2 regions of the Streptomyces sp. NPDC001492 genome follow, and region 1 is predicted to be linked to the other one. Evidence: predicted binding sites of a transcription regulator. Region 1 holds the regulator's gene; the other holds the start of a gene.
What was found. The regulator HspR, encoded in region 1, represses chaperone genes until heat shock. The targets are predictions, from matches to a motif close to TTGAGNNNNNNNNNCTCAA.
Positions count from the first base shown of each region.

Region 1 (15,862 bases):
TCTCCGAGCGCAGCCTCATGCAGGGGCTGGAACGAGACAAGCCGCTGATCGAACGCGGCGTGCGAATCCGGACGCTGTACCAGCACACGGCCCGCTACAGCCCGGAGAAGCTGGCCTACGTGGCCCAGCTCTCCAACGGCAAGGTGGAGTACCGCACCATCGACGAGGTGGTGGAACGCCTCATCGTCTGCGACGAGACCGTCGCCTTCATCCCCGCCCGCGACGACCAGCAGGTCGCCCTGGAGCTCCGCCATCCCGGCCTGATCCGCTACCTGGTCAGAGTCTTCGAGTTCATGTGGGGCCGGTCCGTCCCGCTGAGCGCGGGCGCCCCCTACGAGCCCGCGGCCGGCGGCATCACCGACATCCAGCACTCCATAGCCAAGCTGCTCGTGGAAGGCCACGTCGACGAGGCGATCGCCCGCCGCCTGGGCATGAACGTCCGCACCTGCCGCGCCCACATAGCCAAGCTGGCCACGGCCCTGGGCAGCGGCAGTCGGGCCCAACTCGGCTTCCTGATAGCACAGTCAGGAATCCTGAACCCCGAGAAGTGACCCGAGCGAAAGGAAGTGCGGTGCCCCCGGCGAGGCATCCGGAACACGGACCCGAGGACCTGTGCCCGGCAGGCACTGAGTTGTACGAACGCGCCCTACGTGAAGGCCACGTCACCGGCACCGACGCCGAAGCCGTCCCCTGCCTGGTCGACTTCGGCCTCCTGCACCCTGCTGTGGCCGACCTGAACAGGCTGGAGCCGGTCGCACCCGCCGTGGCGCTCCACCGGTTGCTGCGGACCACGGGGGAACGTATCGCCCTGGAGCGGCGCCGCGAACAGCGGCTGGCCGACACGTTCGAGCCGCTCCTGCGGATCGGCGGTCGCTATACGAGAGCGGCCGAAGCCCCTACCGTCACCGTCCTCAGTGGGTACGGCCGCATCGGGCGGGCCATAGACGAAGCCATGGCCGACTCCGGCGAGTTGCTGACCATTCAGCCTCACGGTCACCGACCGCCCAAGATGAATGCCGAGGCGCTGGCCCGCGACCAGGCCCTCCTCGACCGCGGCGGCCGTATCCGCACCCTCTACCAGCACACCCTCCGCCACTCGCCCACCATCATGGCCCGGTACGAGCAGCTGGACGGCGATGTGGAGGCCCGCACACTCGACGAAGTCACGGACCGCCTCATCGTCGTCGACCGCACCACGGCCTTCATCCCCGCCAGCGAGGACCGTGCGCTGGCTCTGGAATTGCGCCACCCCGTCATCGTCGCTTTCCTCGGCACGGTTTTCGACCGCCTCTGGCGCCTCGCCACGCCCATGCACCCTGAGGCTGTCCGCCACCCCACCCTGAACGGCGTCACCCCCCGCCAACGCGCCATCGCCGCCCTCCTCGTCGAAGGCCTCACCGACGCCGTCATCGCCGACCGCCTCGGCATGAACATCCGCACCGCCCGCGTCCACATCGCCAAACTGGCCGCCACCCTGGGCAGCCAGAGCCGGGCGCAGCTCGGCTATCTCATCGGACAGTCGGGGATTCTTGACCAGGAAGGGTGACGGAGGGGGCGGCGTCCGCCGGGTGGCGGGGCCCGTCGAGGCCCACCTGGGCGATACGGACGCCGAGTTGGGTGCGGCTGGCCGCGCCCAGAGTCTCGGAGAGCCGCGCGATATGGGCACGGCAGGTGCGCACGCTTATGCCGAGCCGCTCCGCGATCACCGCGTCCTGGTGGCCCTCCGCGAGGAGCGCCGCGATGGACCGCTCCCGGTGTGAGATGCCCTCGATGCCGGTGTCGGGCAGCGGCGCGGTCAGCGGGATCGCCAGGCGCCACAGCCGGTCGAAGACCGTGACCAGGTACTCGACCAGCGCCGGGTGGCGCAGCTCCAGCGCCAGGGTGCGGTCCGCGTTCGCCGGGATGAACGCCACCGTGCGGTCGAAGAGGATCAGCCGGTCGATGACCTCGTCGAGGGTGCGGGCCTCGACCGAACCGCCCATCAGCTCAAGGTAGTTGAGCAGGCCCTGCCCGTGCCGGGCCACATGGGTGTACAGGTCGCGCATCCGCACGCCCCGCCCGCGCAGCGCGAGCGCCCGGTGCAGGCCCTCGGTGAGTTCGTGCTCGGGGCGGATGCCGCCGGGCTGGACGGTGAGGACCTCCGTGGTGCAGGCCTCCGTCGCCTTGTCCATGGCGTCCTGGATGCGGGAGAGCCCGTCGAGGACGCGGATCGCCGCGCCCTCCCCGGCGCCCGGGCCCGCCTGCGTGGCGGGGCCCAGGCCCGCGTACCGCTCGACGGCGGAGACCGCCGCGCCCACCCGCCGCTGGCTCGCGCTGACCTCGTCGTACACCCCGCGCAGCAGTCTGGTCATGACCTCCTGCGGAGACGTCGGGACCAGCCAGTCCATGTCGTCGGGGTCCGGGTGCAGCAGGGCCAGCTCCAGCAGGCACGGCACCGGTTCGGCGTCCCGGCGCGCCACCCGGCCCCGCCGTACGGCCCGGGAGTACACGCGGTCCCCGGCGTCGCACAGCCGGTCGGCACCGTGCGGATGCTCATCCGTCCCGTGCCCGGCCATCGCCCATCCCACCCCCGGTTCCACCGTCTGTCGCAGCGCAACTATGCGCGGCCCGGACCAGCTCCGCAACACGGCTCGGCCCGAACCGAGCGCCCCGTAAGGGGATGGGCCGTGTCGGTTTGCCGCTTCGCCGCACGGGCGCGGGCAACCACGACGCGGCCGCGGAAAACCGGCGCGGCAGGCCGGCGACAACCCGCGAAGAGCCGCGCAAGCTCCCGGAAATGAGCCAGTGATCACCCCGTTACACCCCGCCTCTAACGTCCCCTCATGGCGGACATATTTGACGCATACGCGTTGGCCGACGCGTGGGACGAGATGTTTGAGCGGCCGGGTGAGGTCAGGACCGCCTACGAGCCGGTGCTGGCGGCACTACAGCCCATCGAGCCGAGCGAACTCCGGTTCCGGGCCGACCAGATGGCCCGGGCGTTCACGGACCGCGGCGTGACCTACGCCTTCGCGGGCGAGGAGCGGCCCTGGCCGCTCGACCTGGTGCCCCGCATCCTCGACGCCCTCGAATGGGATCTCATACAACGCGGGGTGAGCCAGAGAGTCAGGGCCCTTGAGGCCTATCTCGCCGACGCCTACGGGCACTGCCGCGCCTTCGAGGACGGCGTGGTGCCCTGGCGGCTGCTGCTCAACTCCCCGCACTTCCACCGGGCGGCCCAGGGCGTCGAGCCACCGGGCGGTGTCCGCATCCACGTCGCGGGCATCGATCTCGTGCGCGACGAGGCCGGGGACTTCCGGGTGCTGGAGGACAACGTACGGGTGCCCAGCGGGGTCAGTTACGTCATCGAGAACCGCCGGGCGATGACCCGGATCTTCCCGTCCCTGTTCGCGGAACAGCACGTGGTGCCGGTCGACGGGTACGCGCAGAAGCTGCTCGCCGCGCTGCGGGCCGCCGCTCCCGGCGGGGTGCAGGACCCGCGGGTCGTGGTCCTCACGCCGGGCCCCAGCAACGCCGCCTACTTCGAACACGCCCTGCTCGCCCGGCTGATGGGCGTGCAGCTGGTCGAGGGGCACGACCTGGTCTGCCGGAACAACCGCGTGTGGATGCGCACCACGCGCGGCGAGGTGCCCGTCCATGTCGTATACCGGCGCCTGGACGACGACTTCCTCGACCCGCTCCACTTCCGCCCCGACTCGGTGATCGGCTGCCCCGGCATCATGGGCGCCGCCATGGCGGGCAACGTCACACTCGCGAACGCCGTGGGCAACGGGATCGCCGACGACAAGCTGCTCTACACCTATGTCCCTGACCTGATCCGCTACTACCTCTCCGAAGAACCGATTCTCCCCAATGTCGAGTCCTACCGGCCCGATGAGCCCGGGCAGTTGGAAGCGGTCCTCGACCAGATCGACCAGCTGGTCATCAAGCCCGTCGACGGCGCCGGAGGGCAGGGCATCGTGATCGGCCCCAAGTCCGACAAGGACACCATCGAACGCACTCGCAAAGCCGTCATCGCCGACCCGCGCGGCTTCATCGCCCAGCGGCCCGTCGCCCTGTCCACCTCCCCCACCCTCGCGGGCGAGCGCCTGGCGCCCCGTCACATCGACCTCAGGCCGTTCGCCGTGAACGACGGCAACGATGTCTGGGTGCTGCCCGGCGGGCTGACCCGTGTCGCCCTCCAGGAGGGCAACCTGATCGTCAACTCCAGCCAGGGCGGCGGCTCCAAGGACACCTGGGTGATCGCGGAGGGCCCCGCCGAGCAGCCGGCGCCCGAACCGGCCGCCGTGCTCCCCTCCGTCGCCCCGCGCCGGCTCGGACCCGACGGCTCCCACGCCGTCGTACAGGAAGGGGCCCAGCAGCAGTGAACGACGTGATCCTGTCCCGGATAGCCGAGGCCCTGACCTGGACCGGGCGCTATGTCGAGCGCGCCGACGCCACGGGCCGCATCCTCGACGCGTATCTGCACCGCCTGCTGGAGGACCCCTGGCGCGACGAGGACGCGGCCTGCCGGTCGCTGTACGCGATCCTCGGCATGGACGCGGGAGCAGGGCCCTGCGACATGCAGCAGGTCCTGGACCAGCTGGCCTTCGACGCCCACTCGACGGGCTCCATCGAGGGGGCGCTGGGCGCCGCCCGGCTGAACGCGCGCAGCGCCCGTGAGGCCATCTCCTCCGAGATGTGGGAGTGCCTCAACTCCACCTGGCACGCGCTGGCCGACCAGCGGATGGCGGCCCGCCGTACCGGCCCGTACGCCTATCTGGAGCTGGTGCGCCGCCGGGCCGCGCTCTTCTTCGGGCTCGCCGACTCGACCATGAGCCGGGACGACAGCTGGCGGTTCGTGGTCCTGGGGCGCAGCCTGGAACGGGTGGACATGACCGTACGGCTGCTGTCGGTGCGTGTCCTTGACGCCGCGCACGCGCCCGACTGGCCGACGCTGCTGAGCGCTTCGGGGGCCGATGAGGCGTATGCCCGGGTGTACGGCGGTTTCGGCGACACCCCGCGGGTGGCCGAATTCCTGCTCCTGGACCGGGACTTCCCGCGCTCGGCGCTGCACGCGCTGACCACGGCGGAGGAGTGCCTCACCGCGCTCGGCCGCCCCCGCCAGGACCCCGCGCGCCGCCCCATCGGGCGGCTGCGCACCCGTCTCGAGTATCTGGACACGCACGCTCTGGAGAACCAGCTGCCCGTGCTCCTCGGCGACCTGCAGCAGGCCTGCATGGCGTCCGCGGACGCGGTGGCCGAGCGGTTCTTCCCGTACCAGGGGCCCATCGAGTGGGCCCAGGAAGGAGCGTGAGATGACCGCCGAACGCGCACGCCGCCTCCGTATCGAGCACACCACCCGGGTCTCCTACGCCCAGCCCGCGGCCTCCTCGCACAACGAGGTCCGCATGACCCCGCTGACGCTCCCGGGCCAGACCACCCTGGACGCGCGGGTCACCGTCAACCCCACGGCCTCCACCTGGTCGTACTGGGACTACTGGGGCACCCAGGTCACCGGCTTCGACCTGATGGACCCGCACGGCGACCTCACCATCACCGCCTCCAGCCTGGTCGAGACGTCCCCGCCGGAGGCGCTGCCGCCCGCGCCCACCTGGGCCGAGGTGGCCGAACGCATCGCGAACTCGCGTCTGTTGGAGTTCGCGAGCCCCACCGGCCGTACGACGGTCCCGGCGAAGCTGGTGAAGAAGGCCCGGAAGGCGGCGGCCGGCCTCGATCCGCACGAGACGGCGGTCGCGGTCTCCGCCCTGGTCGCCGACCGGGTGTCGTACCTGCCCGGCGCCACCAGCGTGAACACCTCGCCCGCGGAGGCCTGGGAGCAGGGTGCGGGCGTCTGCCAGGACATCACCCATCTCACCGTCGCGCTGCTGCGGGGCGTGGGCCTGCCCGCCCGTTACGTCTCCGGCTATCTCCACCCGGAGCGCGAGGCCGAGCTCCACCGGCCCGTCGCCGGGCAGAGCCACGCCTGGATCGAGTACTGGGCGGGCGACTGGTGCGGTTACGACCCCACCAACCGCACCCGTGCCGACGAGTCCCATGTCGTGGTGGCCCGCGGCCGCGACTACGACGACGTCACCCCGCACAAGGGCATCTACCGGGGCGTGGCGGGCGGCCCGCCGGACGTGTCGGTGGTGTTCACGCGGGTGGGGTGACCACCACTCACGGCAAAGGGCCGGGGCGCAGCCGCCCCGGCCCTTTCGAGTACCGCCCGCCCCTGGCTACTTGAGGCCGATGGCCGCGCACTCCGAGGCGAACTTCGACGTGCAGATCTGGGAGACCTTGTAGATGCCGTCCGCGACGACCGTCGACTTGATGTTCTTCCTCGTCAGCGCGGTCACGGTGACGAGCTGCGCGGGGATGCCCTTGTCGGTGGGGCTGTCGACGGTGTCCTGGGTGAGGGCGTCGAACTCGATCTCCTTGCCCTGCACCTTGGCCACCGCCATCTGCGCGGCCGCCGCGGCCTCCTGCGGGTACGACTTGTACACGCTCATGTACTGCTCGCCCGAGACGATCCGCTGCACGGCCGCGAGTTCCGCGTCCTGCCCGGTGAGCGGCGGCAGCTTGGTGACACCGGCGTCCTCCAGGGCCTTGACGATGCCGCCGGCCATGCCGTCGTTGGCGGAGTAGACGGCGGCGATGTTGTTCTTGCCCATCGCCTCGATGGCCGCCTTCATGTTGGCCTGGGCGTTCTTCGGGTCCCAGTCCGTGGTGTCGTACGACTTGGCGATCGTCACCTTGCCGTTGAGCTCGGACAGGGCGCCCGCCTTGAACTGCTTGGCGTTCGGGTCGGTGGGCGAGCCGTTCATCATGACGATCTTGTCGGACGTGTCGACCCCGCTGCCCAGCGCCTCCAGCAGGGTGCGGCCCTGGACCTCGCCCACGAGTTCGTTGTCGAAGGAGATGTACGCGTCGATCGGGCCCTCGGCCAGCCGGTCGTAGGCGATGACCGGGATACCGGCGTCCTTCGCCTTCTTCACCTCACCGGCGATGGCGTGCGAGTCCACGGCGTCCAGCAGGATGATGTCGACCTTGTTGTCGATCATCTTCTGCATCTGGGCCGCCTGCTTGGCCGCGTTCTGCCCGGCGTTCTGGTAGTCGACCTTGCCCAGCTGCTTGGTGAGCGAGGCGACCTGCTTCTTGATGATGGGGTAGTCGAAGTCCTCGTACCGCGTGTTGGCCGTCTCCGGCAGCAGCAGCCCGACGGTGACGTCGTTGCCCTTCGTGGGACTCGCCGAGCTGCTGTCCCCCGACACGTTCAGCACGCCGCAGGCGGAGAGCGACAGAGTCATCGTGGACGCTGCCACAACGAGGGCGGTACGACGCGTGGAACGCATGGAGGAGCTCACTTCTGGTGTCTTCCGGACGCGGGCGCAACGTGCGACCCAGGTGACTGAAAAGACAACGCGGAGCGGCCCCCAGGCGTCAAGCGCAACTACTTAACGAGTGCGCAACGCAACACTCCGCCGACCGTGTAAAGACCTGACGGAAACGCCTCCAAAGGTTCTTTACGGACTCTCCATGCAACCGCAGGCAATCGGCAGGCAAAGATCCGTACAACCAACGTGATTCCTCACGAGTCGTGATCACGGCAGCCTGCATCAGCCGTTCCCATCCCGACCAGAGGACCGAATGAACCCAGCCAGACCCACGACCGCCGCGGCCACGACCGCCGTCGTGCTCGCCACCGCGGCCGGTCTGCTCTCCGCGACGGCCGCTCCGGCCACCGCCGCGACCACCTGCGCCTCGCCCGTCTACACGCGGCAGTTCTTCGCGAACACGTCGTTCTCCGGCACCCCGAAGAAGACGGACTGCGACGGGGCGATCGACCAGAACTGGGGGACCGGCGCCCCGGCCTCCGGTCTGCCGAGGGACAACTTCGGCGTCCGCTGGACGGTGACGAGGGACTTCGGCTCGGGCGGCCCCTTCGCCCTGCCGGTCGCCGCCCAGGACGGCATCCGCGTCTACCTGGACGGCGTACGCAAGGTCGACCTCTGGAAGAACGTGTCCACGACGGTGAAGAAGACCGTCGACATCACGATTCCCTCCGGCCGGCACACCCTGCGCGTCGACTACGTCAACTGGACGGGCACGGCGAACGTCTCCTTCGCCTACAAGCCGCGCACCTCCGCCGACGTCGACAAGGTGAGGCCCCTCACCCCGACCGGGGCGTCGGTGTCGTACGACACCACGACCCGCAAGGCCAAGGTCTCCTGGGCGAAGAACAAGGAGATGGACCTCGCCGGGTACAAGGTCTACCGCCGGCTCAAGGGCAGCAGCACCTGGACACGGCTGACCACGACCACGGGCACCTCGTACACCGACGCCCCGCCCCCGACCGGCGCGACGTACTCCTACGAGGTCCGCGCCTACGACAAGGCAGGCAACACCTCCACCGGCAGCGCCGACCAGCCCGTCACCACCGTCGACAAGACGCCGCCCGCCGCGCCGTTCGTCGAGATGGACGTCTGCCCGGCCGACCAGCCCTACGCGGGCCCGGAGCTGGTCACCACCGCGCAGAACGCGGCCGACATCGCGCTGTACGAGCTCCAGCGGCTCGACCCGGCCACCCATGCCTGGTCCACCGTCTACACCGGCACCAAGGGCGCGACCTGCGACACCGGTCAGCGCGCCGACGGCAGCAAGGTCACCTATCGGGGCCGGGCCAGGGACGCCGTCGGGAACTGGTCCGTGTACTCGGCGGCCACCACGTTCACCACGTTCGACATGACCCCGCCGGCGACCGCCGCCGACGCCCGGGTCGAGTACCGCGCCGGCGTCCCGCACCTGGTGTGGTCCGCCGTCGACGGGGCCGCGCGGTACGAACTCCTCCAGTACGACCCGGCGTCCGGCGGCTGGCGCGACGCGCTGCCCGGCGCCTCGGGCACCACCACGGTGACCGATGTCGTGCCGCGCCAGCTGCTCGCCGCCGCCGACTCCTACCGGTACGCGGTCCGCACCCAGGACGCCAAGGGCAACGCCTCCGCACCGGTGGAGGTCGCCCTGCGCATGGCGGACCGGCCGGAGGCGATCGCCCCGTACCAGACCACCGCGACCCGCTCCGCCAAGGGCGTGTACGTCTCCTGGGCGAGCGCCGACCCGTGGACCCACGACACCGCCCCGCTGCTCACCTACCGGATCGAGCGGACCGACCCGGTGACCGGCGAGACGACCGTCGTGGACAGGTGCGGGCCCGACGGCACGGTTCCCTCGGTGAGCTGGTGGTGGGCGAGCGACGACGCCCCGTCCTACGCCGGCCGCCAGGTGCTGCGCGGCAGCTGCGAGGACGTCTCCGGCGCCTCCGAAACGAGGTACGAGTACCGGGTCGTCACCGTCGACCCGTACGGACACGCCTCCCGGCCCGGTCCGGCGGCCACCGAGACGACCCCGGACACCAAGCGTCCTGACCCGGTGCAGAACCTGACCGCCGAACAGGTCCCGCTCGGCGTACGCCTGTCCTGGACCCCGCCCGCCGACGACGACGTCTTCACGTACTACGTGTGGCAGGGCACCACCGACCCGGAGACCGGCGAGACCGTCTGGAAGCGGAACTGCTGGAGGGGGCAGTCGCTCGCCGAGACCGAGATCCTCTGCCCGACCGTGCCGGACGGCGCGGCGCACGTCTACCGGGTGGCCGCCGTGGACGCCCTCTGGGACGAGGGGCCGGACTTCTGGCACACGGCCGACATCACGGTCACCCTGCCCGACACCCGGCCGCCGGGCTGGACGGGCACGGAGGTCCGTGGGGACAACTACCCGGAGCTGTACGTCGGCTGCAACGAGAGCAACGGCCTCGGTGACTGCTCCCAGTACGCCTCCTACCGCGTGGAGCGCTGGGACCCGGCCACGTCCGCCTATGTCACCCTGTCCGAGGGCACGACGGGCGACGCCACGTTCTACATGGACACCACGGTCCACGAGGACGCGCTGAGCCTGTACTACTACCGCGTGATCCGTCTGGACGCCTCGGGCGCGGAGGCGGACACACGGTCGGCCGCGTACGGCATCTGGGAGAACTGACCCTGCCCGCCCGGACCGTGACATGAGAAGGGGCCCGGAGGTTCTCAGCGAACCTCCGGGCCCCTTCTCATCTGCTCAGTCCTGGCGCCCCTTCGGCCGCCACACCACCAGCGCGCTGGTCTGCTGGACCTCCTGGTACGGGACCAGATCGCGGCGGTACGACGCGTGCACCGCCGCCTCGCGCTGCTGCATGGCCGCGGCGGCGCCCTCGACCGCCGCCTGGAGTTCGGCGACCCGCTGCTGGAGCGCGGCGACCTGGTTCTCCAGTTCGATGATGCGCTTGATGCCCGCCAGGTTGATGCCCTCGTCCTGCGACAACTGCTGGACGGTGCGCAGCAGTTCGATGTCACGGGCCGAGTAGCGGCGGCCGCGGCCGGGGGTGCGGTCGGGCGAGACCAGGCCGAGGCGGTCGTACTGGCGCAGGGTCTGCGGGTGCAGGCCGGAGAGCTGGGCCGCCACCGAGATGACGTAGACCGGGGTTTCCTCGGTCAGCTCGTACGGGTTGCGTCGACGGCCGTCCATCTTGGTCATGCTCCCTTCGCGGCCTTGAACAGCTCCGCCCGCGGGTCCTCGCCCGCGGTCGCCTCGCGATACGCCTCGAGTGCGTCACGAGCCTTCCCCGTCAGGTCCGCCGGGACACTCACCTCGACGGTGACCAGGAGGTCGCCGCGGGTGCCGTCCTTGCGGACCGCGCCCTTGCCGCGGGCGCGCATGGTGCGGCCGTTGGGCGTGCCGGGCGGCAGCTTCAGGGTGACGGGCGGGCCGCCCAGGGTGGGGACCCTGACCTCGCCGCCGAGCGCCGCCTCCGCGAACGTCACGGGGACGGTGACGGTGAGATTGTCGTCCTTGCGGCCGAACACGGGGTGCGCGTCGACATGCACCGTGACGTACAGGTCGCCCGCGGGGCCGCCGCGCTCGCCCGGTGCGCCCTTGCCGCGCAGCCGGATGCGCTGGCCGTCCGACACCCCGGCCGGGATGCGGACCTGCATGGTGCGCGAGGACTTGGCACGCCCCGAGCCCTTGCAGACCTCGCAGGGGTTCTCCGCGATCAGGCCGCGGCCCTTGCAGTCCGGGCAGGGGTCGGTGAGCGAGAAGCCGCCGCCGGAACCCCGCGCGACCTGGCCGGTGCCGACGCACGTCGGGCACACCCGCGGGTTGCCGTTGGCGTCGCCGGTGCCCGAGCAGGCCTTGCAGGGCGCCTGCGAGGACATGCGCAGCGGGACCGTCGCCCCCTCGATCGCCTCGGTGAAGCTGAGGCTGACCTCGGTGTCGATGTCCTGGCCGCGCCTGGGCTGCACCCGGGTCGTACCGGAGCTGCCCCGGTTGAACAGGCCCCCGAAGACGTCACCGATTCCGCCGCCGAAGCCTCCGGAACCCCCGCCCTGGGCGCCGCCTCCGAAGAGGTCGCCCAGGTCGAAGTTGAAGGAGCCGCCTGCGCCGCCCGGCCCGGGGCGACCCCCCCTATCAAAGAGGGCGCCGTTGCCGAAGAGGGCGCGTGCCTCGTCGTACTCCTTGCGCTTCTTGGGGTCGCCGAGTATGTCGTTGGCCTCGGAGATCTCCTTGAAGCGCTCCTCGGCCTTGGCGTTGCCCTTGTTGGCGTCCGGGTGGTTCTCGCGGGCCAGCTTCCGGTAGGCCTTCTTGATCTCGGCCTCGGTGGCGTCCTTGGGGACGCCGAGGACCTTGTAGTAGTCCTTCTCGATGAAGTCCTTGGTGCTCATCCTCGACGCCCCTCCTTTCTCATCGGTTCAAGCTCAGCCCTCGTCCGGGCCACCGCTCTCCTTGTCGTCGGCCGCCTCGGTCGCTTCTTCGGCCTTGACGGTCTGGGCGCCGGGCTGCGGTTCGGCGACGGCCACCCGCGCGGGGCGGATGGTGCGCTCGCCGATGCGATACCCGGGCTGCAGAATCGCCACGCAGGTCGTCTCCGTGACGTCCGGCGCGTACGAGTGCATCAGGGCCTCGTGGATCGTCGGGTCGAAGGGCTCGCCCTCCTTGCCGAACGCCTGCAGTCCCATCTTCGCCGCCACGGTCTCCAGCGACTCCGCGACGGACTTGAATCCGCCGACGAGTTCGCCGTGGTCCCGCGCGCGGCCGATGTCGTCGATCACGGGCAGGAGCTCGGTCAGGAGGTTCGCGACGGCGATCTCCTTGACCGTGATCCGGTCCCGCTCGACCCGGCGGCGGTAGTTCTGGAACTCGGCCTGGAGCCGCTGGAGGTCGGTGGTGCGCTCTTCGAGCGCCTTGCGCACCTGGTCCAGCTGGGCCGTCAGACCGGCGATCTGTGCACTTGCGTCCCCGGCCGGGGCCGCCCCCTCCCCCGAGGAGGGGGAGGCGGCCTGCGGCTCGGCGTCGTCGGGGGTGGCGCCGGAGGGGACGTCGGGCTTCTCGTCGAAGCCCGGGGTCTCCTCCGTCACGCGGCACCGTCCTTGCGCTCGTCGTCCACGATCTCGGCGTCCACCACGTCGTCGTCGGCCTTCGGGGCCTCGGCGCCCGCGGCACCGCCGGCGGCCTGCGAGGCCTGGGCGTCGGCGTACATGGCCTGGCCCAGCTTCTGCGAGACGGCCGCGACCTTCTCGGTGGCGGTGCGGATCTCGGCGGTGTCCTCGCCCTTGAGCGCGGTCTTCAGCTCCTCGACGGAGGCCTCGACCTCGGTCTTGATCTCGCCGGGGACCTTGTCCTCGTTGTCCTTGAGGAACTTCTCCGTCTGGTAGACGAGCTGCTCGCCCTGGTTGCGGGTCTCGGCGGCCTCGCGGCGGGCGTGGTCCTCCTCCGCGTACTTCTCGGCCTCCTGGCGCATCCGGTCGACCTCGTCCTTCGGCAGCGAGGAGCCGCCGGTGACGGTCATCTTCTGCTCCTTGCCCGTGCCCAGGTCCTTCGCGGTCACGTGCATGATGCCGTTGGCGTCGATGTCGAAGGCGACCTCGATCTGCGGGACACCGCGCGGGGCCGGCGGCAGACCGGTCAGCTCGAACATCCCGAGCTTCTTGTTGTACGCCGCGATCTCGCGCTCGCCCTGGTAGACCTGGATCTGCACGGAGGGCTGGTTGTCCTCGGCGGTGGTGAAGATCTCGGACCGCTTGGTCGGGATCGTCGTGTTCCGCTCGATGAGCTTCGTCATGATGCCGCCCTTGGTCTCGATGCCGAGGGACAGCGGGGTCACGTCGAGGAGCAGGACGTCCTTGACCTCACCCTTGAGGACACCGGCCTGCAGGGCGGCGCCGATGGCGACGACCTCGTCCGGGTTGACGCCCTTGTTGGCGTCCTTGCCGCTGGTCAGCTCGCGGACGAGCTCGGCGACGGCGGGCATACGGGTGGAGCCACCGACGAGGACGACGTGGTCGATCTCGTTGATGGAGATGCCGGCGTCCTTGATGACGTTGTGGAACGGCGTCTTGCAGCGCTCCAGCAGGTCGGCCGTCAGCTGCTGGAACTGGGCCCGGGTGAGCTTCTCGTCCAGGTGCAGCGGGCCCTCGGCGGACGCCGTGATGTAGGGCAGGTTGATCGAGGTCTCGGTGGACGAGGACAGCTCGATCTTGGCCTTCTCGGCAGCCTCGCGCAGACGCTGCAGGGCCATCTTGTCCTTGCCGAGGTCCACGCCGTGACCGCCGGCGAACTGCTTGACCAGGTAGTCGACGATGCGCTGGTCCCAGTCGTCACCACCGAGGTGGTTGTCGCCGTTGGTGGCCTTCACCTCGACGACGCCGTCACCGATCTCCAGGAGGGACACGTCGAAGGTGCCGCCACCGAGGTCGAAGACGAGGATCGTCTGGTCGTCCTTGTCGAGGCCGTACGCGAGCGCGGCCGCGGTCGGCTCGTTCACGATGCGCAGGACGTTCAGACCGGCGATCTCGCCGGCCTCCTTCGTCGCCTGGCGCTCGGAGTCGTTGAAGTAGGCCGGGACGGTGATGACCGCGTCGGTCACCTTCTCGCCCAGGTAGGCCTCGGCGTCCCGCTTCAGCTTCTGCAGGATGAACGCGGAGATCTGCTGCGGGTTGAAGGGCTTCCCGTCGAGCTCGATCTTCCAGTCCGTGCCCATGTGGCGCTTCACGGAACGGATGGTCCGGTCCACGTTCGTGACCGCCTGGCGCTTGGCGACCTCGCCGACGAGCACCTCACCGTTCTTCGCGAAGGCGACGACGGACGGCGTGGTCCTGGCACCCTCGGCGTTGGTGATGACGGTGGGCTCGCCGCCCTCCAGAACGCTGACGACGGAGTTAGTCGTGCCCAGGTCGATGCCGACCGCACGTGCCATGGTGAATTCCTCCAGCTGACTTGAGTGGAACGGACTCAAGTGTGCACGACACCCGGCGATGGGTCAACAGACCTGAGTCGGCCCGACTCAACTCTTATCCGTTCCTTACACGCAACGGGCCGCTGACCTGCGTCGCTTGCGTGGGCACGGGCCGTCGGAGCCCGTACACAGGCACCCGAAGGAGCATGAGGACGACGACGAGCGCCACCGCCCCCACCCAGTAGACGGCGGACAGCGCGGTCCACCCGATGTGCATGAGCACCCCGACGAACACCCCGGCGAAGGCCCCGATTCCGGGCAGCACGGTCGCCCCCTGCGGGGTCAGCCCCAACCGCCGCAGCCGGTGGGCGACATGGTCGGGTCCGCCGCGCAGCAGCGGCCGCCCGGCCAGCCGCCGGGACAGGACCACGAGGAGCACGTCGGCGCTCGCCAGGGCGGTGAGCGAGAACAGCACTCCCGCACTGGGGGCGAGCCCGTAGCCCGCCCGGGTGAACACCGCCGACGCGGCGAGCAGGAACCCCGTGAACAGCGAACCGCAGGCGCCGAGCCCCACGCGCGCGGGCGGCCAGTTGTGCATGAGGAACCCGGTCAGCGCGGCGGCCAGCACGCTCAGCAGCACCGCGAGCCCGTCCATCAGCTCGGCCGCCGCACAGGCCCCCACCCCGAAGGCGGTGAGCACCCCGACGGTCCCCGCGAGCGCGTCCGCATGGTCGAGCGCCTTGAACCCGACGGCGACGAAGACGATCCACGCGACGGCGAGCAGCCCGACCGGCACCCCGGTCTCCTCGTACGGCACGACACCGGCCGCGGCCACGGCCGTACCGGCCACGAGGACCCGCGCCTTGACCCGCCCGATGTCCGCGACGAGCCCGAGCAGGGCGACGGCACCGCCCGCGACCAGCAGCCGCCCCACCCCGGCACCCAGGGGCGCGACGCCGGTGCGGTCCATGGCCACCGCCACCGCGCAGGTGGCGAGCACCACGGCCGTACCGCCGAGCAGCGGCACGGGCCGCTGCCGCTGCCGTCTCCGCTCGACGATCCCGAGGCGCAGCGCGGGCACCCGCAGCAGTGCGGTGAGCACGGCGGCGAGCAGCAGGGCGGTGGTGGCGGCGGCGATCCCGTATAGCACGGGTCTAAGTTAGGCGCAAATGTACCAATTTGGCATGAATAACACGATCGCATCGTCACAAGCCCGGCAGCAGGCCTGTTCGCGGACCCTTAAGGCAACCCTCAGCGACGCAGATCACCGCACGCCCGACTACAGTGCGACGGATGATGGGGGTACTCTCAAGCGGACTACATAAGTTACCGCTTAGTAATGACCCTCGCAGTCCCGAGGAGCCCCCAAATGCAACTCGCCGCGATCATCGTGTCGCTGGTCCTGACCGTGGTCGGCGTTGCGCTGCTCGCCCGCGCCATCGGTCAGTTCGTCCGGTACTTCAAACTGGGCCAGCCGGTGCCCGTCGGCACCCGGACCGACAACCCGTACGCGCGCAGCGTGACTCTTGTCAGGGAGTTCCTCGGCCACACGCGGATGAACCGCTGGGGCATCGTGGGCTTCGCCCACTGGTTCGTGGCGGTCGGCTTCCTGACCCT
Region 1 covers NZ_JBSFHW010000001.1:172,584-188,445, reverse strand. The annotation lists gene ACWC1K_RS01005 (helix-turn-helix transcriptional regulator) at 1-551, shown strand, start outside; gene ACWC1K_RS01000 (LuxR C-terminal-related transcriptional regulator) at 572-1,546, shown strand; gene ACWC1K_RS00995 (helix-turn-helix transcriptional regulator) at 1,509-2,555, opposite strand; gene ACWC1K_RS00990 (circularly permuted type 2 ATP-grasp protein) at 2,823-4,367, shown strand; gene ACWC1K_RS00985 (alpha-E domain-containing protein) at 4,364-5,296, shown strand; gene ACWC1K_RS00980 (transglutaminase family protein) at 5,298-6,152, shown strand; gene ACWC1K_RS00975 (sugar ABC transporter substrate-binding protein) at 6,219-7,334, opposite strand; gene ACWC1K_RS00970 (PA14 domain-containing protein) at 7,630-10,017, shown strand; gene ACWC1K_RS00965 (heat shock protein transcriptional repressor HspR) at 10,093-10,539, opposite strand; gene dnaJ (molecular chaperone DnaJ) at 10,545-11,735, opposite strand; gene grpE (nucleotide exchange factor GrpE) at 11,769-12,428, opposite strand; gene dnaK (molecular chaperone DnaK) at 12,425-14,266, opposite strand; gene ACWC1K_RS00945 (MraY family glycosyltransferase) at 14,361-15,395, opposite strand; gene ACWC1K_RS00940 ((Fe-S)-binding protein) at 15,615-15,862, shown strand, end outside.

Region 2 (15,862 bases), on a different contig from region 1:
GGAACGCATAGCGGGTGAGACGACCGGCAGGCAGCGGGACAGCGGGCAGCAGGCCGACACCCCGTCCGACACCTCCGGCTCCGCCCTCTTCCAGCGCGAAGGCCCCCTGTGGCACCTCCGCTACGCCGGTCACGCCATACGCCTGCCCGACAGCAAGGGGCTGAACGACATCGCCGTCCTGCTCGCGCGTCCCGGCACGCCCGTGCCCGCGGTCGAGCTGGCGGCACCGGGCGGCAGGGGGGAGCACGTCGAGGGACTGCATCCGCAGGGCGACACCGGCGAGGTGGTCGACGCCACCGCACGGGCCGCATACCGGCGCAGGCTGCGGGAGCTGGAGGAGGAGGCCCGGGACGCCGACGAGGCCGGGGACGCCGGCCGTTCGGAGCGGATCGCCGTCGAGCGGGACGCCCTGGTCGGGCAGCTCGCGGCCGCGTACGGCATCGGGGGCCGGGTCCGCCGTACCGGATCGGACGCCGAGCGCGCCCGCACCACCGTCACCGCCCGCATCCGGGCCGCCGTACGGCGCATCGCCGCCGCCCACCCCGAACTCGGCCGGCATCTCGAAACCGCCCTGCACACCGGCACCCTCTGCGTCTACCAGCCGGAACACACGCCCGAGTGGCGGCTGTGAGGCCCCGCCCCACACCGTGCCGTCCGATCTCACGCCCCCTGGGTGAAGTACCCGAGCCGGCACACCCAGGGAAGGCAGGACACCATGCCACGCACCGCCAAGGCCGAGGCCGAACTCAAGGTCGACGAGCCCGTCATCGAAGGACGCTACGCCCAGCTCGGCCCGTACACCGTCGCGTACGAGTCGATGAAGCAGGACATGGACCCCGCCCCGCTCTTCCGGGGCCTGCCCGAGGACCGCTGCCAGTGCCCGCACTGGGGCCAGGTCGTCTCCGGCAAGATCGTGTTCCGGTACGCCGACCACGACGAGGTCTTCCACGCCGGCGACGCCTACTACGGCGCCCCCGGCCACCTCCCGCTGATCTTCGCCGGCACCGAGATCGTCGAGTTCAGCCCCACTGCCGAGCTGAACCGCACGATGGAGGTCGTCGGCCGCAACCTCGCGGGAGCGCAGTCATGACGACCGGCACCGACACCCGCGTGAAGGAACTCGCCGATCTCTTCGTCCGGTTCCTGGAGACCAACACGGCCCCGGACGGGCTGTTCACGGACGACGTCTTCCTCGACCTGACCGTTCCCCAGTGGCGGCTGCAGGCCGCCGGCCGCGAGGAACTCGTCGCCGCCCGCCGCCGCAGTCACCCCTTCCTCGGCACCGTGCCGCGCCACCGCGTCGACGCCACGCCCACCGGACTCGTCCTCGAGTTCGAGGAGCAGTGGGAGGACGAGCAGGGAGGCACCTGGTACTGCAGGGAACTGATGCGCGCCGACGTCCGCGACGGCGCCATCAGCGAGGCGTCCATCTACTGCACCGGCGACTGGGACCCGGCGACACAGGCCGCGCACGCGAGGGAGGTCCACCTGCTGAGGCCGTGAACAAGCCCGGAACGGGACGCGGGGGCTGCCCTCTGACGCAGGAAAAGCATGAGAGGTTGCTGTGAATCGCCTCTCGCGTGGCGTCGGTCACAGACAGGGGCCCCTGTGGTTGCGAAGGGTGGGGCGCAACGGAAGGAGCGCCGCAACGTGGAACCCATCGCGACGGCCGAGAACGAACCATCGGTCGCGCCCCTTCCCGACGTGTCCGAACTCCTCGACGGTATGCCGCGTCAGCGCGGCGCGGCCACCGTCGCCGCCGGGCCGACCGTGCAGGTGCCCCTCCCCGCGGCCCGCACCCCGCGCCCCTGGCGCCTCCTGCCGACCCCCACCGGTACGCCGTTCACCTTCGCCTACGCGGTGGTCCTGGCGCTCACCACACTGATCACCACGTACGCCGCCCCGTCTCTCGTCGACACCCTGCTCCAGGCATCCAGCACGGACGTCGCACACCTCGTGCAGACGCCCGTGCTGGTGCTGCTCGCCAGCGCGCTGTGGATCGCGGGCGGGCTCGCCTCGCCGTACGTGATCTGCTTCCTGCTCGTCCTGACGGCGCTGGAGCGGCGGATAGGCGGGGCGCGCACCGCCGTCGTCTTCCTGCTGGGCCATGTCCTGGCCACCCTCGCGACCGAGGTCCCCATCGGCCTGGCCGTTCTCGTCGGCCACCTCCCCGACAGCTCACTGCACCGCTTCGACTACGGCATCAGCTTCGGCGTCGCCGCCAGTGTCGGAGCCCTGGCCGGGCTGCTCACGCCCTGGCTGCGCTGGCCGGTGCTGGTCCTGTTCGGCGGCATGCTGGTCGAGGACCTCATCGAGTTCACGGACCCCATGACCAACTGGGGCCACCTCATCTCCCTGGCCATAGGCATCGCGACCTGGCCCATGATCCGCCGCTGGTACCGCACGGCCACGGCCTGACTGCCGCTCGGCCGCGGATTCTTTTCACCTCGCTGGGCGTTGGGCTTTTCAGCCCGTCCCGCGTTGGGCTTTTCACTCGTCCGGCGTCGGGTGTTTCAGCCCGTCCGGCGTTTGAGGACGAGGCCGTTCAGGCCGAAGAGGCGGGGGCCCGGGGGCGGCAGCCCCCAGCAGACGCGCACCTCACCGCCGTGATCGCTGACAGCGAACGGGGCCTCGGGAACATTAGCGGAGCGCCATGCATTGAGTCGGCATAACTCAACTTGACTGCCGGAGGGTAGATCATGGCATCGACGTCCACACCGCTCACCCTGCCCGTGCTGCCGCTCGACGACGAGGTCGTGCTGCCCGGCATGGTGGTTCCGCTGGACCTGAACGACGCCGACGTACGCGCCGCGGTGGAGGCCGCCCAGGCCGCCGCCCGCTCCGAGCCGGGAAAGCCCAAGGTCCTGCTGGTGCCACGCATCGACGGCACATACCCGGGCACCGGTGTGCTCGGCACCGTCGAGCAGGTCGGCCGGCTCGCCGACGGTGACCCGGGCGCCCTGATCCGCGGCCGCGGCCGCGTGAAGATCGGCGCCGGCACCACCGGGCCGGGTGCGGCGCTGTGGGTCGAGGGGACCAGGATCGACGAGAGCGTGCCCGAGCCGCTGCCCGGCCAGGTCACCGAGCTGGTCAAGGAGTACAAGGCCCTTGCCACCGCCTGGCTGCGCAAGCGCGGCGCCTGGCAGGTCGTCGACCGTGTCCAGGCCATCGACGACGTCTCCGCGCTCGCCGACAACTCCGGCTACTCGCCCTTCCTGACCACCGATCAGAAGATCGAGCTCCTGGAGACCGCCGACCCGGTCGCCCGCCTCAAGCTGGCCACCCAGCACCTGCGCGACCACCTCGCCGAGCAGGACGTCGCCGAGACCATCGCCAAGGACGTCCAGGAGGGCGTCGACAAGCAGCAGCGGGAGTTCCTGCTCCGCCGCCAGCTGGAAGCCGTACGCAAGGAACTGCGCGAGCTCAACGGCGAGCAGGAGGGCGAGGAGTCCGACGACTACCGCGCCCGGGTGGAGGCCGCCGACCTGCCCGAGAAGGTGCGGGAAGCCGCCCTCAAGGAGGTCGACAAGCTGGAGCGGTCCTCCGACCAGTCCCCGGAGGGCTCCTGGATCCGCACCTGGCTCGACACCGTCCTCGAACTCCCCTGGAACGAACGCACCGAGGACGCGTACGACATCCAGGGCGCCAAGGCGATCCTCGACGCCGAGCACGCCGGCCTGGAGGACGTGAAGGAGCGCATCACCGAGTACCTGGCGGTGCGCAAGCGCCGCAGCGAGCGCGGCCTCGGCGTCGTGGGCGGCCGCCGCGGCGGTGCCGTACTGGCCCTCGTCGGCCCGCCCGGCGTCGGCAAGACCTCGCTCGGCGAGTCCGTCGCGCACGCCATGGGCCGCAAGTTCGTCCGCGTCGCGCTCGGCGGCGTCCGTGACGAGGCGGAGATCCGCGGCCACCGCCGTACGTACGTCGGTGCCCTGCCCGGCCGTGTCGTCCGCGCCATCAAGGAGGCCGGTTCGATGAACCCGGTCGTCCTGCTCGACGAGATCGACAAGGTGGGCTCGGACTTCCGCGGCGACCCCGCGGCCGCCCTCCTGGAGGTCCTGGACCCGGCGCAGAACCACACCTTCCGCGACCACTACCTGGAGGTCGAACTCGACCTGAGCGACGTCGTCTTCCTCGCCACGGCGAACGTCCTGGAGGCCATCCCGGAGGCCCTGCTCGACCGTATGGAGCTGGTCCGGCTCGACGGCTACACCGAGGACGAGAAGGTCGTCATCGCCCGCGACCACCTGCTGCCGCGTCAGCTGGAGCGCGCGGGACTGCAGCCGGACGAGGTCACCATCGACGAGGGCGCGCTGCGCAAGCTGGCCGGCGAGTACACCCGCGAGGCGGGCGTCCGCACCCTGGAGCGCTCGATCGCCAGGCTGCTCCGCAAGGTCGCGGCGCAGCACGAACTGGGCAACCGGGAGCTGCCGTTCACCATCACGGACGGCGACCTGCGCGACCTGATCGGACGGCCGCACCACGTGCCCGAGTCCGCCCAGGACCCGGCGGAGCGCCGTACGGCGGTCCCGGGCGTGGCGACCGGTCTCGCGGTCACGGGAGCGGGCGGCGACGTCCTCTACGTGGAGGCGTCCCTGGCCGACCCGGAGACGGGTGCGGCGGGGCTGACCCTCACCGGTCAGCTGGGTGACGTGATGAAGGAGTCGGCGCAGATCGCGCTGAGCTTCCTGCGCAGCCACGGCGCCGAGCTGGAGCTGCCGGTCGCGGACCTGAAGGACCGTGGAGTGCACATCCACTTCCCGGCGGGCGCGGTCCCGAAGGACGGCCCGAGCGCGGGCGTCACGATGACGACGGCCCTGGCGTCCCTCCTCTCCGGCCGCCTGGTCCGCACGGACGTGGCGATGACCGGCGAGGTCTCGCTGACCGGCCGTGTCCTGCCCATCGGCGGTGTGAAGCAGAAGCTGCTCGCCGCGCACCGGGCGGGCGTCACCACGGTGATCATCCCGAAGCGCAACGAAGCCGACCTGGACGACGTCCCGGCGGAGGTGCTGGACAAGCTGGACGTCCACGCCGTGACCGACGTCCGCCAGGTCCTGGAGCTGGCCCTCGCGCCCGCCACGAGCGACGCGAAGCCGGAGGTTCCGGTGGCGGCGTGACGGACGCCATCGGATAGGGAAGGCCCGGGTCCCGTGAGGGAGGCTCGGGCCTTCGCCGAGTGTGCACGGGGAGGATCAGCCGTTGGCGAGGGCGACGACCCGGTCCAGCGCCCCGTTGAACTTGTCATGGTCGCCGACAGTCGGGCCGGACGAGGTGTACTGCCACATCGTGTAGTAGCTCCACCCCGCCGGCAGCGTCCCCACGTCGGACGCATACCGCGCGATCCACAACGGATTGGCCGACGCGAAGCCGCCGTAGTTCCCCGTGCAGGCGCTCCACCAGCTCGTCGCCGTGTAGATCACGGCATCCCGTCCCGTACGCGCCTTGTACGTGTTCAGGAAGTCGGCGATCCAGCTGACCATCGCGCTCGCCGACTTGCCGTAGCACTCGGCGCCGTACGGGTTCCACTCGATGTCGAGGGTGCCGGGGAGGGTCTTGCCGTCCTTGGACCAGCCGCCGCCGTGGTCGACGAAGTAGTTCGCCTGGGTGGCGCCGCTGGTGGTGTCGGGGGTGGCGAAGTGGTACGCGCCGCGGATCATGCCCACGTTGTACGAGCCGTTGTACTGCTGGGCGAAGTACGGGTTCGTGTAGTACGTGCCTTCGGTCGCCTTCGTGTACGCCCACTTGACCCCGCTGCTCCACAGGGTCGACCAGGCGACGTTGCCCTGGTGGGCGGAGACGTCGACGCCCTCCGTCTGGGTGACGGCGGTGGGGGCGGGGGTGCCCTTCCGCCCGTCGTGGGCGAGGACGCCCATGCCCATGTGGGCGGAGCCGCGGGCGGGTCCGTCAGCGGCGGAGGCCGGGACGGCGAAGGGCAGGGCGAGGGAGAGGGCGGCGAGCAGGAACCCGGCGAGGAAGAGGCGCCGGGGGCGGACCGATCCGGATCTGTGCACGGGCATAGCGTGCCTCCGAGGGCTCGGTGATGCTCGGTGGGGAAGCGCTGAGGTGCCGATGTGCTGCTGGCGTGGGCATGCCGGCCAGTTCCTGGTAAGGAAGCTACGCACGCACAAGAGCGGGTGGGAAGGGGGCCCGGAGTCTGCCGTTGGTCTAGCCCTGCGAAATACTTGAGGAGCTGCGGCAACGACGGGGTCTGGCGGAAACTTTCAGGATCGGGAAAACCGAGGCAGGGGCTGACGTGCACGAAGGTGGAAACGGGGACGAGCGCCGGCTCTCGGACCGGACGGCACCGAGCGGCGCCGACCCGGAGTACCTGTCCCTGGAACGCGAGTTGACGGTTCTGCTGCGGCGCGCCCGGGCCAGCCAGGGCGAGATGGCCCGCGAGGTCCACCCCGACCTGGAGTCCGCCGCGTACGGTCTGCTGGTACGCCTCGACGAGCACGACCGCCTGCGCGCCACCGAGCTCGCCGCCTATATCGGCGTGGGCAAGGCCACCATGTCCCGGCAGCTGCGCGCCCTGGAGGACCTGGGCCTCGTCGCCCGCGAGCCCGACCCGGCGGACGGACGGGCCTGGCTGGTCCACCTCACCGAGGAGGGGCACCGCCGGGTGAGCAGGGTCCGGGACGCCCGGCGAGCCCGGTACGTCAGCCAGCTGGCCCACTGGGACCGGCGCGAGGTGGCGGAACTGGCGCGGCTGCTGGGGGAGTTGAACCGGGGCATGGAGAAGTAGACGGACGCCGGTCGTCCGGCCGCCCCGTCGGGGTGGTTTGTGGAAGGTGAGACGGGCGCCGAGCAGGCGGGTCTGGCCGGTGGCGATGGTGTCCGGGCCCGTGTCCGGGTCGGGTCACCCGGCCGCCCTTCAGGCGTCGGCGGGGCCGCCCCCGCTGAGGCGCAGGGTGGCCTCCGCGCCCCCCTCGGGATGGTTGCGGAAGGTGAGACAGGCGCCGAGCAGGCGGGTCTGGCCGGAGGCGATCGTCAGGCCCAGGCCTGTTCCCGCCGACCCGGAGCCGGTGCGGAAGCGCTGCGGGCCGGAGGCGGTGAGGACGCTCAGCAGGTCGGGCGGGAAGCCGGGGCCGTGATCGCGGACCCGGACGATCGCTCCGTCGTGGTCCGTGTCCACGTCGACCGTCACCGGTGGGGCGCCGTGCCGCAGTGCGTTGGTGACCAGGTTGGTGAGGATCCGCTCCACGCGCCGCGGATCGGTCTCCACGAGCGTGTCCGCGACGATCCGCACCTCCACCCCCTCCAGTCCGGCGACCGCGCGCCGGGCCATGGCGCTGACCTGGCGGGCTTCGGTCTCCACACAGGCCACCTGGGCGTCGAGGCGGGCAACCTCCAGAACGTCCTCGACCAGCCCGCGCAGCTTGTGCACCCCGCCCGCGACCAGGTCGGTGGCCGGATGGGCCGGCAGCAGGCCGGTCGCCGTCACCATGGCGGCAACCGGTGTGCGCAGTTCGTGCGCGATGTCGGCGGTCACCCGTCGCTCGGCCTCCAGCCGGGCGCCGAGCGCGTCCGCCATGGTGTTCACGGATGCCGCCAGCCAGGCGATCTCGTCCCGCCCCTGAGGGCCGATACGGGCGTCCAGGTCGCCGTGGGCGATGCGTCCGGCCGTGCGGGCGGCGGCCGTGGCCCGGCGGCCCATCCGCACACCGAGGGCCAGACCGGCCAGGGACACGACCACGGTGGCCGCCGCGCCCGTGGTGACCAGCGTCCGGTCCAGCGCGGCCAGTTCGTCGGCCTCACAGCCGTAAGGACGCGACAGCGCGAGCACGGTCCGGTCGGAGATGCGGGTCGCCGCCCACAGCACCGGATCGGGGCCGTCCTGGAGGTAGGTGACGCGGACGCCCCGGCGCACCGCCCTCGCCACGGGCGCGGGCAGGTCCGGCGGGTCGAGCCGGGCCTCCGACTTGCGGCCGGCCGCCTGGTCGTAGACGGCGGTCATCAGCCGCCGGTCCATGTCGGAGCGGGCCGTGGTCAGCTGGTTGGCGGCGGTGATGCGGTGGACGAGCAGCCCGACCGCGCTCGCGACGCAGACGGCCGCCGCGGCGACGGCCAGGGCCACCTTCGTGCCGATGTTCAGCCGTATGTTCATGGGAGCCGTACCGATGTGCCGGGCCACTACGGGCGCAGCTTGTAGCCGAAGCCGCGCACCGTCTCGATGCGGTCACGGCCGATCTTGCAGCGCAGCCGCCGTATGTGGACGTCCACCACCCGGGTGTCGCCGGACCAGGCGTAGTCCCACACCTTCTCCAGCAGCAGGTCCCGGGTGAGCACCGTGCCGGGCGCCGCGGCGAACATCTGCAGCAGCTTCAGCTCCGTGGTGGTGAGGGCGAGCGGCTTCCCCGCCCGGCACACGTCCAGGGTCTGCGGGTCGAAGGCCACGTCGCCGAAGACGAGCGGGGTGCTGTCCGGCCGCCGCTCGGCGGGCGCGGCGCGCCGCAGCAGGGCCCGGATCCGGGCGGCCAGCACCAGCCCGTCGAACGGCTTGGTGACGTAGTCGTCGGCGCCGGCCTCCAGGCCCATCACCACGTCCACGGGATCGTTGCGGGCCGAGATCAGCAGCACCGGCACCCGCGACTCCTCGCGGATACGGCCCGCGAGGCTCACCCCGTTGAGGCCGGGCAGCATGATGTCCAGGACCGCCACGTCCGGCGCCTGCTCCCGGAACAGGGCGAGCCCGCTCGTCCCGTCGGCGGCGGCGCGGACCGCGTAGCCGCTGCTCTCCAGGGTGAGACGGGTCGCCTCCCGGATCATCTCGTCGTCCTCGACCAGCAGGACCTCGTGCATGTGTGTCTCCTGAGACGTCGTGCTCCGGCCCCAGAGGACCAGTCCTATGTGTCGGTGACCCGGCGGCCGGTTCACAGTCGCGGGGCGGAAACGTTGTCATGCCGCCGGCACCCGTAGGCGCAGGTCTCCGACGTCCCTCGCCCAGTGGGGCGCGGGCGGGTGAGCGGGGCTGAGTACGGCGTGGCTGTAGTAGGCGGCGTACTCGCGCTTGACCAGCCCGCTGAGAACCAGACGCACCGGGTAGTACGGCGGGTTGTCCTTGCCGTGGGGACACAGCGACACGCAGGCGAAGTCGACCACCAGCCCGATCCCGACCGCCCGGGGCGTGCCCCAGCCGCGCCATTTCATGCCGTACAGAGTGGTGACATCGGTCAGATCCATCACGTCGGGGTGCTGCCGCGAGATGGAGCGTGCGTCGTCGACGTAGACCGGCCCGGTCCAGCGGACCGCGGTCGGTGCCGGGCCCTCGACGTGCGCGCCACCGGCCCCCGTGCCGCATCCGGCGAGGCCCAGGAAGCTCATGGCGAGCAGCAGGCACCGCACCTGTCCGCCGTATCGCATGCCGTTTCCTTCCCCCTGTGCTCACGGGACGACCAGCTTCACGGCCCCCCGTTAACGACAAATGTCCTGACAGCAAGGACTCGGCAATGCATGGAATCGCTCCCACATCTCTGTAACAGCCGTACGTCATTTCCGCCCGGCAGCCGTGATCCGGCCGCCGGGCCACTGTCATGCGCGGCTGGTGCTCTTTGGCCAGCCGGGGCGCACGGCCCCGGAAAAGGTCCGGAACCAGGATCCGAGACAAGACCAAGGAGCCACCATGTCCTCATCCGAGATGTTGGAGACGCCGCCCGAGAAGCGGCGCGGCCGCGCACGGCGTGCCCGGATGGTCGCCATTCCCGCCATGCTGCTCAGCCTCACCGTCGGCGGGCTCGGCCTGTCCGCCACCGCGCACGCCGCCGATTCCCCCCAGTGCCCCCCCAACAACGGGGCGGGCACCTGCCCGTCGGGGCCCGACAAGGGCAAGGCGCCGGTCTCGGGCGACGTGAACAACCCCGGAAGGCTGACTCCGGGAAAGACGCAGGACAGGACCCTGAGGCTCTGGCAGGGCCTCCACTTTCCGAGCTGGCGCGACGTCGGCGACCGTGACGACCAGTTCGAGGTCAACAGTTGGACCGACCAGTTCGGCGCCCATCACGAGGAGTGGCTTGAGACGGGCGGCCGGTACTGGGACAACGGCGGCTCTCTCCGGGACTGGATGAACGGGGGCGGTGCGGGCCCGTCGTCGCGGAACTACGCGGGAACGTTCCAGGAGTACGTCGCGCACTCCTTCGACCACCGGCCCCAGTGGGGCGAGCGGACGGGCTCGGACCGGTTCGTGCGTGCGATCAGCACCGGTGACACGTGGGTCTCATATGACCACTACCGGAGCTTCATCTACCTCGGCAAGTTCTGGTGGTAAGTCACAGCGCCGGTAGGAACCCCCGGGCCGGGAGCCCGGGGGTTCCGTGACTTTCACCGTCCGTGCCCGATCGGCTCCGATGCGTGCCTATTCTCGGAAGCATGCCTCAGCCGAAGAATCTTGACCCCGCCTCGATGAAGGAGTTCTACGGTGCCGAGCTCAGGCGGCGCCGCGAGGAGGCGGGGCTGTCGCAGTCCGGGCTCGGAGACCTCGTGTTCTGCTCGGGGGCGTACATCGGGTACCTGGAAATGGCCGCCCGCAGCCCGCAGTTGGACCTGTCCGAGCAGATCGACTCCGTCCTGAAGACGGACGGGTTCTTCCGGCGGTTGTGCGGGGCCGTTCTCAAGGGGTCCAAGTTCGCGGTCTATTTCGCGGCGGCAGCCGAGCTGGAGCAACGGGCCCTGACCATCTGCGACTTCGCCACGACCGTCGTGCCGGGGCTTCTCCAGACGCCCGCCTTCACGCGGGCCTTCATTCGTTCGCTCCGGCCCCTGGTGGGCGAGCAGGAGATCGAGCAAATCGTCGGCGCACGGCAGGAGCGGGCTCGGGCTCTGCTCAAGAACCCTCTGGAACCCGAGCTGTGGTTCGTCATCCATGAGGCCGTGCTGCGCACTCATGTGGGCGGAACCGAGGTGATGTGCGAACAACTGGAACACATCGCCGGCGTCTCCCGGAACCATCAGGCGGTCATCCAGGTCCTGCCGTTCTCGGCCGGGATGACCCCCCTCATGTACGGCCCGATGAGGGTCATGACCTTCGCCGAGGAGCCGTCCGCCGCCTACACGGAGACTGCCCACACCGGCCAACTGATCGAGGATCCGGCCGTAGTCGCGAGCATCGCCAAGTCATACGATCTGGCCAGGGCCGCAGCCATGTCCCCGGAAGCGTCCCTGGGCTTTGTCGATCGCCTACTCGCGGAGGACTTCACACCATGAACGGCACGCACGACCTGCGGTCCGCTTGCTGGCACAAGTCCTCGTACAGCAACGCGGAAGGCGGAGAGTGCGTGGAGGTCGCCGACGGCCTCCCCGGCATCGTCCCCGTCCGCGACAGCAAGGTTCAGGAAGGCCCGGTCGTGATCGTCTCTGCCGGCGCCTGGACGGCGTTCATACGCAACGCCGTCAAGTAGCCCACCGGCTCACAACTCCACGTACACGACCGTCGCGTCATCGTGCGTCTTGCTGCGCCGCAGATACCTCCGCTCCTCCGCATCGGCCCGCTCCAGCATCCGTACCCGGTCGACCAGCGCCTGCGCCCCCTCCTTCCGCACAAGACGGAAGCAGTCCGCCCAGTCGCCCTCCCCGAACTTCTCCACCCACCGGGTGGCGCCGTCCGTCAGGGCGGCCAGGGCCCGCACGTCGCCCCGTGACAGCACGCCCGTCACCGCCCGCGCCGCCACCGACGGATCGGCGGCGGCCGTAAAGAAGCCGCCCTCCTTGTTCCGGACCGTCGAGTCCACGAGGGCGTCCGTGGCGAGGGACGAGCGCGGCAGCCGGGACAGGCGGTCGTCCAGGAGGGATGTGACCGTGCCCTCCGGTGACTCCACCAGCAGGGCCGAGTCCGACAGGACCAGGTACTCCAGCGTCTCCATGCCCCACCGCGCCACGACCACCGTCGCCTGTGGGGTGCGTGGGTGAGAAAGGTCACAGGTGGCCGCGTGGGCCTCGGCCGTACGACTGATGGCCCGGGCCAGCGCCTCCTGCAGCGGAACATCCGGGAGGGAAACGGTCAGTTCGGTCAGGGCGCCGCCGAGACGGGACGTGTACCAAGGGACTGAATGCAGACAGCCCGTCTCGCCGCGCGGTGGCGTCACACCGTCCAGGACGACGAGGGTGCCGCCCCGGCCGGAAGCGGGGAGCGTGGCCGCGGCGAAGTCCTCGTTGGGGTGGGTGGGATCACCCGGCTCCGAGACAAGTTCCGTATGCATTCGGCCAGTCTGCACGACGTCTTCACAAGGTTCGCCAAAGCCTGGCATCGGTCCCCGAATTGACTCACTCGCGCAGGTCAGGCGCCCCGTTTGGGGTGGAATCCGGCGTTCCGGGAAGCCGTGTCGGCGAATAGTGCCACCGCCCGGCGCGGACGTCCAACCGGCCTGCCGTACAGGGCCGCTGAACCATTCCCAGGAACTTGCCCGCCAACTCTCCTCCGATGTTCACTCCTTCGGGTGGCGGGTCAGGTGATGCTCGTCCACTGCCCACCGGCACTGGGAGGGTCGGCACCGTACTGGGCGTACGTAGAGTCGACTTCAGTTGACGGAGCGTCACACCCGGGCCCATGAGTACCACGAGTCAGGATTGCGAGCACCGGTGCAGAAGACGCGGCCTCGTCGCACAGGCAAGCAGACGGACCCCGCAGCGGGCGTGGAGCACCCGTCCGGCAGCACCGGCACCACCACCGGCAAGGGCCGGCCCACGCATGTACGCAACCGGCTCGTCGTCGCCGTGGCCGTGGTGGCCGCCGCGATAGCCGGGGCCGGCGTCCCTTCCGTCCTCACCGCCTCCGGGCAGCTCAGCGACTCCCAGCACCTGGTGACGCTCGCCGGGCAGACCCAGAACGCGCTCGCCCTGGCTCATTCGCTCGCCGACGAGCGGGACGAGGTGACGTCCTACATCGCCGCCGGACGGCCCAAGTCCAAGGCGCCCTCCGAGCAGCGCAGCGCCCGCGTCGACCGGCAGGTCGAGGAGCTCCAGCAGGACACCGACACCCCCGCCGCCCTCCGCGGCGACCTCGACGGCATCGCCGCGCTGCGCCGCGCCGCGCTCACCGGCAAGAGCGACGCCCTGCAGACGCACGACGCCTACTCCGCCGCCATCACCGAACTGCACCGGCTCGCCGAGCAGCTGGCGCAGCAGATGCCGCCCCGCGCCGGATCGGGCGCGTACGCCCTCGCCGAGCTGGACACGGCGGTGCAGCAGGCCGCCGCCGCCCGCGGCCTGCTCCTCGCGGCCCTCAACGTGCCCAGCACCACCCAGACGGTCATCAGCCCGGTCACCGGACTGCCGACCACGGTCACCTCCTCCTCGGCCACCGAGACCAAGCAGCGCAATGCGCTGGCCGCAGCCGCCCAGCAGGCCAGGCTGCGCTCCGACGCCGCCCTCGCCGACTTCCACGACACGGCGACCAAGACCGCCCGGACGTCGTACGACTCCACGGTCACCGGCCCGGAGGTCAACTCCGCCGAGAAGTACCTGGCCAGGCTCACCGACCAGCCGACGCTCTCCGAGTCCGAACTCGGCACCAGCGCCTCGAAGGTCGACGCCGCGCTCTCCGCCCGTATCGACGCGATGCGCGGCGCGGAGTCCGCCCTCTACGACCGCCGTACCAAGGACCTGGCCCAGTTGCGCGACGACGACGTCAGCGCGCTGGAGCTGCGGATCGCCGTCCTCGGCGCCCTGATGCTGCTCGCCGTCGGCATCGCCACGGCGATGGCCCGCACCCTCACCCGGCCGCTGTCCGTGCTGCGCCGTGGCTCGGCCCGGCTCGCCGGGGCGGCGGACCCCGCCGCCGAGGAACCGGTCACCTTCACCGGCCGCAACGACGAGTTCGCGCAGGTCGTCCGCTCCGTCAACGCCCTGCACGCGCACGCCGCGGCCCTCAGCGAGCGCATCGTCACGCTGGAGGCCGACCGCAAGCACCTCGTCGGCCAGCGCCAGAAGATGGCGGACGCCCGTGAGGAGCTGCGCGCCGAACTCGGTGAATCGGCGGCCCGGCTGGAGCGGCTGCGGGAGAGCATCGGCGGCACCTTCGTGAACCTCTCCCTGCGCACCCTGGGCCTGGTCGAGCGCCAGCTCGCCGTCATCGAGAGCCTGGAGGAGCGCGAACAGGACCCCGAGCGCCTCGCCACCCTCTTCAAGCTGGACCACTTCGCGACGGTCATGCGCCGCCACAGCGAGAACCTCCTGGTCCTCGCCGGCACCGAGCACGTCCAGCAGCACGCGGGACCTGTCCCGCTCGTCGACGTCGTGCGCGCCGCGGTCAGCGAGATCGAACGGTACGAGCGCGTCCGCATCGCCGTGCTGCCGCCGCACGCGCATGTGGCGGGCTTCGCCGCGGACGACCTCTCCCACCTGCTGGCCGAACTGATGGAGAACGCCACCTCGTTCTCCCCGCCGGACCTGCCCGTCGAGGTCTCCGGCTGGCTCCTGGAGAACGGCGAGGTCATGCTCTCCGTCCAGGACGAGGGCATCGGGATGACGAGCGACCGCCTGACCCGCCTCAACACCCGCCTCGCCGAGTTCGACCCCGAGTCCCCCTACGACCAGGAGGGCGAGGAGGGTCTGGGTCTCGGCCTCTACGTCGTCGCCCGCCTCGCCCACCGCCACGGCGTCCGCGTCCAGCTGCGCGAGCAGAAGCAGGGCGGCGTGGCGGCGGTGGTGGTCCTCCCGAGCCCCCTGCTGGCGGCGGCCCCCTCCGCCGCGGTCCCGTCGTCGGCCTCGCCGGGGCCCGGCGGCACGCTCGGCTTCTCCCTCCCGGGGGCGGACGCGGAGGCCAACTCCAACGAGCTGCCCGCCCGCCCGAAGCCGACGGACCCCCTGGTGGCCCTGGCGGAGAAGGCACTCCAGCACGAGGCGCCCACGCCGGCCGAAACCACGATGGAACTCCTGCTCCCGGACCTGGCGCCCGAGGCCCATGAGGGCCCGTCGGCCGCCGAGGGGGCGGAGGCCCATGGGCGGCCGGTCGCCGAGGAGGCGGAGAGCCAGGGCGGGCCCGTGCCCGAGGCGACCGAGGTCCACCCGCCCCTCGCCTCCGGGATGATCCCGCCCCAAGCCCGACCGCCAGGCGCCGACGGCGAGTCAGCCCCACAGGGGCCACCCGCACCCGACGACGAAAGTGGTACGGGTGATGCGGCTGGGAACATCCCCGCCGAAGGCGAAGCCGAGGCGGAACACACCCGCGCCCCGGACGAGGAGCAGCTCACCGACAAGGGCCTCCCCAAGCGCACCCCCAAGATCACCGCACCGACCGAGTCCGCGCCCCAGCGCCCCCGCACGGTGGACGCGGACGCCCTCCGCCGACGACTCGGCGGCTTCCGCACCGGCGCCCAGGCCGGCTACCGCGCCGTGGAGGCGGAGATCGCCGAACAGACCGCCCAGAACCAGATGCCGGGCACCGCACCAGCCGTATCCGAAGAAACCACGGGGGGCACCGTCGAGGAGGCAAGCAGTTGACCGCGCCCAGTACCTTCGGACTGAGCAGTGAAGCCCGCAACCTGCACTGGCTGCTGACGAACCTGGTCGAGGAGGTGCCGGGCATCCAGTCAGTAGCGGTGGTCTCCTCGGACGGCCTGCTCCTGCTCTCCTCCGACCCCGGCCGGAACGCAGCGGCCAAGGACCAGGCCAAGCAGCGGCGGACCGGCCCCCGGGGCTCCTCCGCCGACCTCGCCACCATCGTCTCCGGCATCGGCAGCCTCACCATCGGCGCGGCCAAGCTGATGGACGGCGGCGCCGTGAAGCACACGATGGTCGCGATGGACGAGGGCAGCCTGTTCGTGATGTCGATCAGCGACGGCTCGCTGCTCGGCGTGCACGGCTCCGCGGACTGCGACATGAGCGTGGTGGCGTACCACATGGCCCTGTTCGTGGGCCGCGCCGGCCATGTCCT
Region 2 covers NZ_JBSFHW010000021.1:26,720-42,581, forward strand. The annotation lists gene ACWC1K_RS25610 (ATP-binding protein) at 1-631, shown strand, start outside; gene ACWC1K_RS25615 (hypothetical protein) at 716-1,090, shown strand; gene ACWC1K_RS25620 (hypothetical protein) at 1,087-1,503, shown strand; gene ACWC1K_RS25625 (rhomboid-like protein) at 1,651-2,418, shown strand; gene lon (endopeptidase La) at 2,700-5,114, shown strand; gene ACWC1K_RS25635 (lysozyme) at 5,190-6,014, opposite strand; gene ACWC1K_RS25640 (MarR family winged helix-turn-helix transcriptional regulator) at 6,251-6,742, shown strand; gene ACWC1K_RS25645 (sensor histidine kinase) at 6,872-8,104, opposite strand; gene cseB (two-component system response regulator CseB) at 8,131-8,799, opposite strand; gene ACWC1K_RS25655 (hypothetical protein) at 8,896-9,360, opposite strand; gene ACWC1K_RS25660 (hypothetical protein) at 9,620-10,261, shown strand; gene ACWC1K_RS25665 (helix-turn-helix domain-containing protein) at 10,363-11,196, shown strand; gene ACWC1K_RS25670 (DUF397 domain-containing protein) at 11,193-11,390, shown strand; gene ACWC1K_RS25675 (protein phosphatase 2C domain-containing protein) at 11,400-12,188, opposite strand; gene ACWC1K_RS25680 (nitrate- and nitrite sensing domain-containing protein) at 12,568-15,429, shown strand; gene ACWC1K_RS25685 (roadblock/LC7 domain-containing protein) at 15,426-15,862, shown strand, end outside.
Region 2: the regulator HspR is predicted to act here: its motif matches at 2,659-2,677, upstream of lon (endopeptidase La).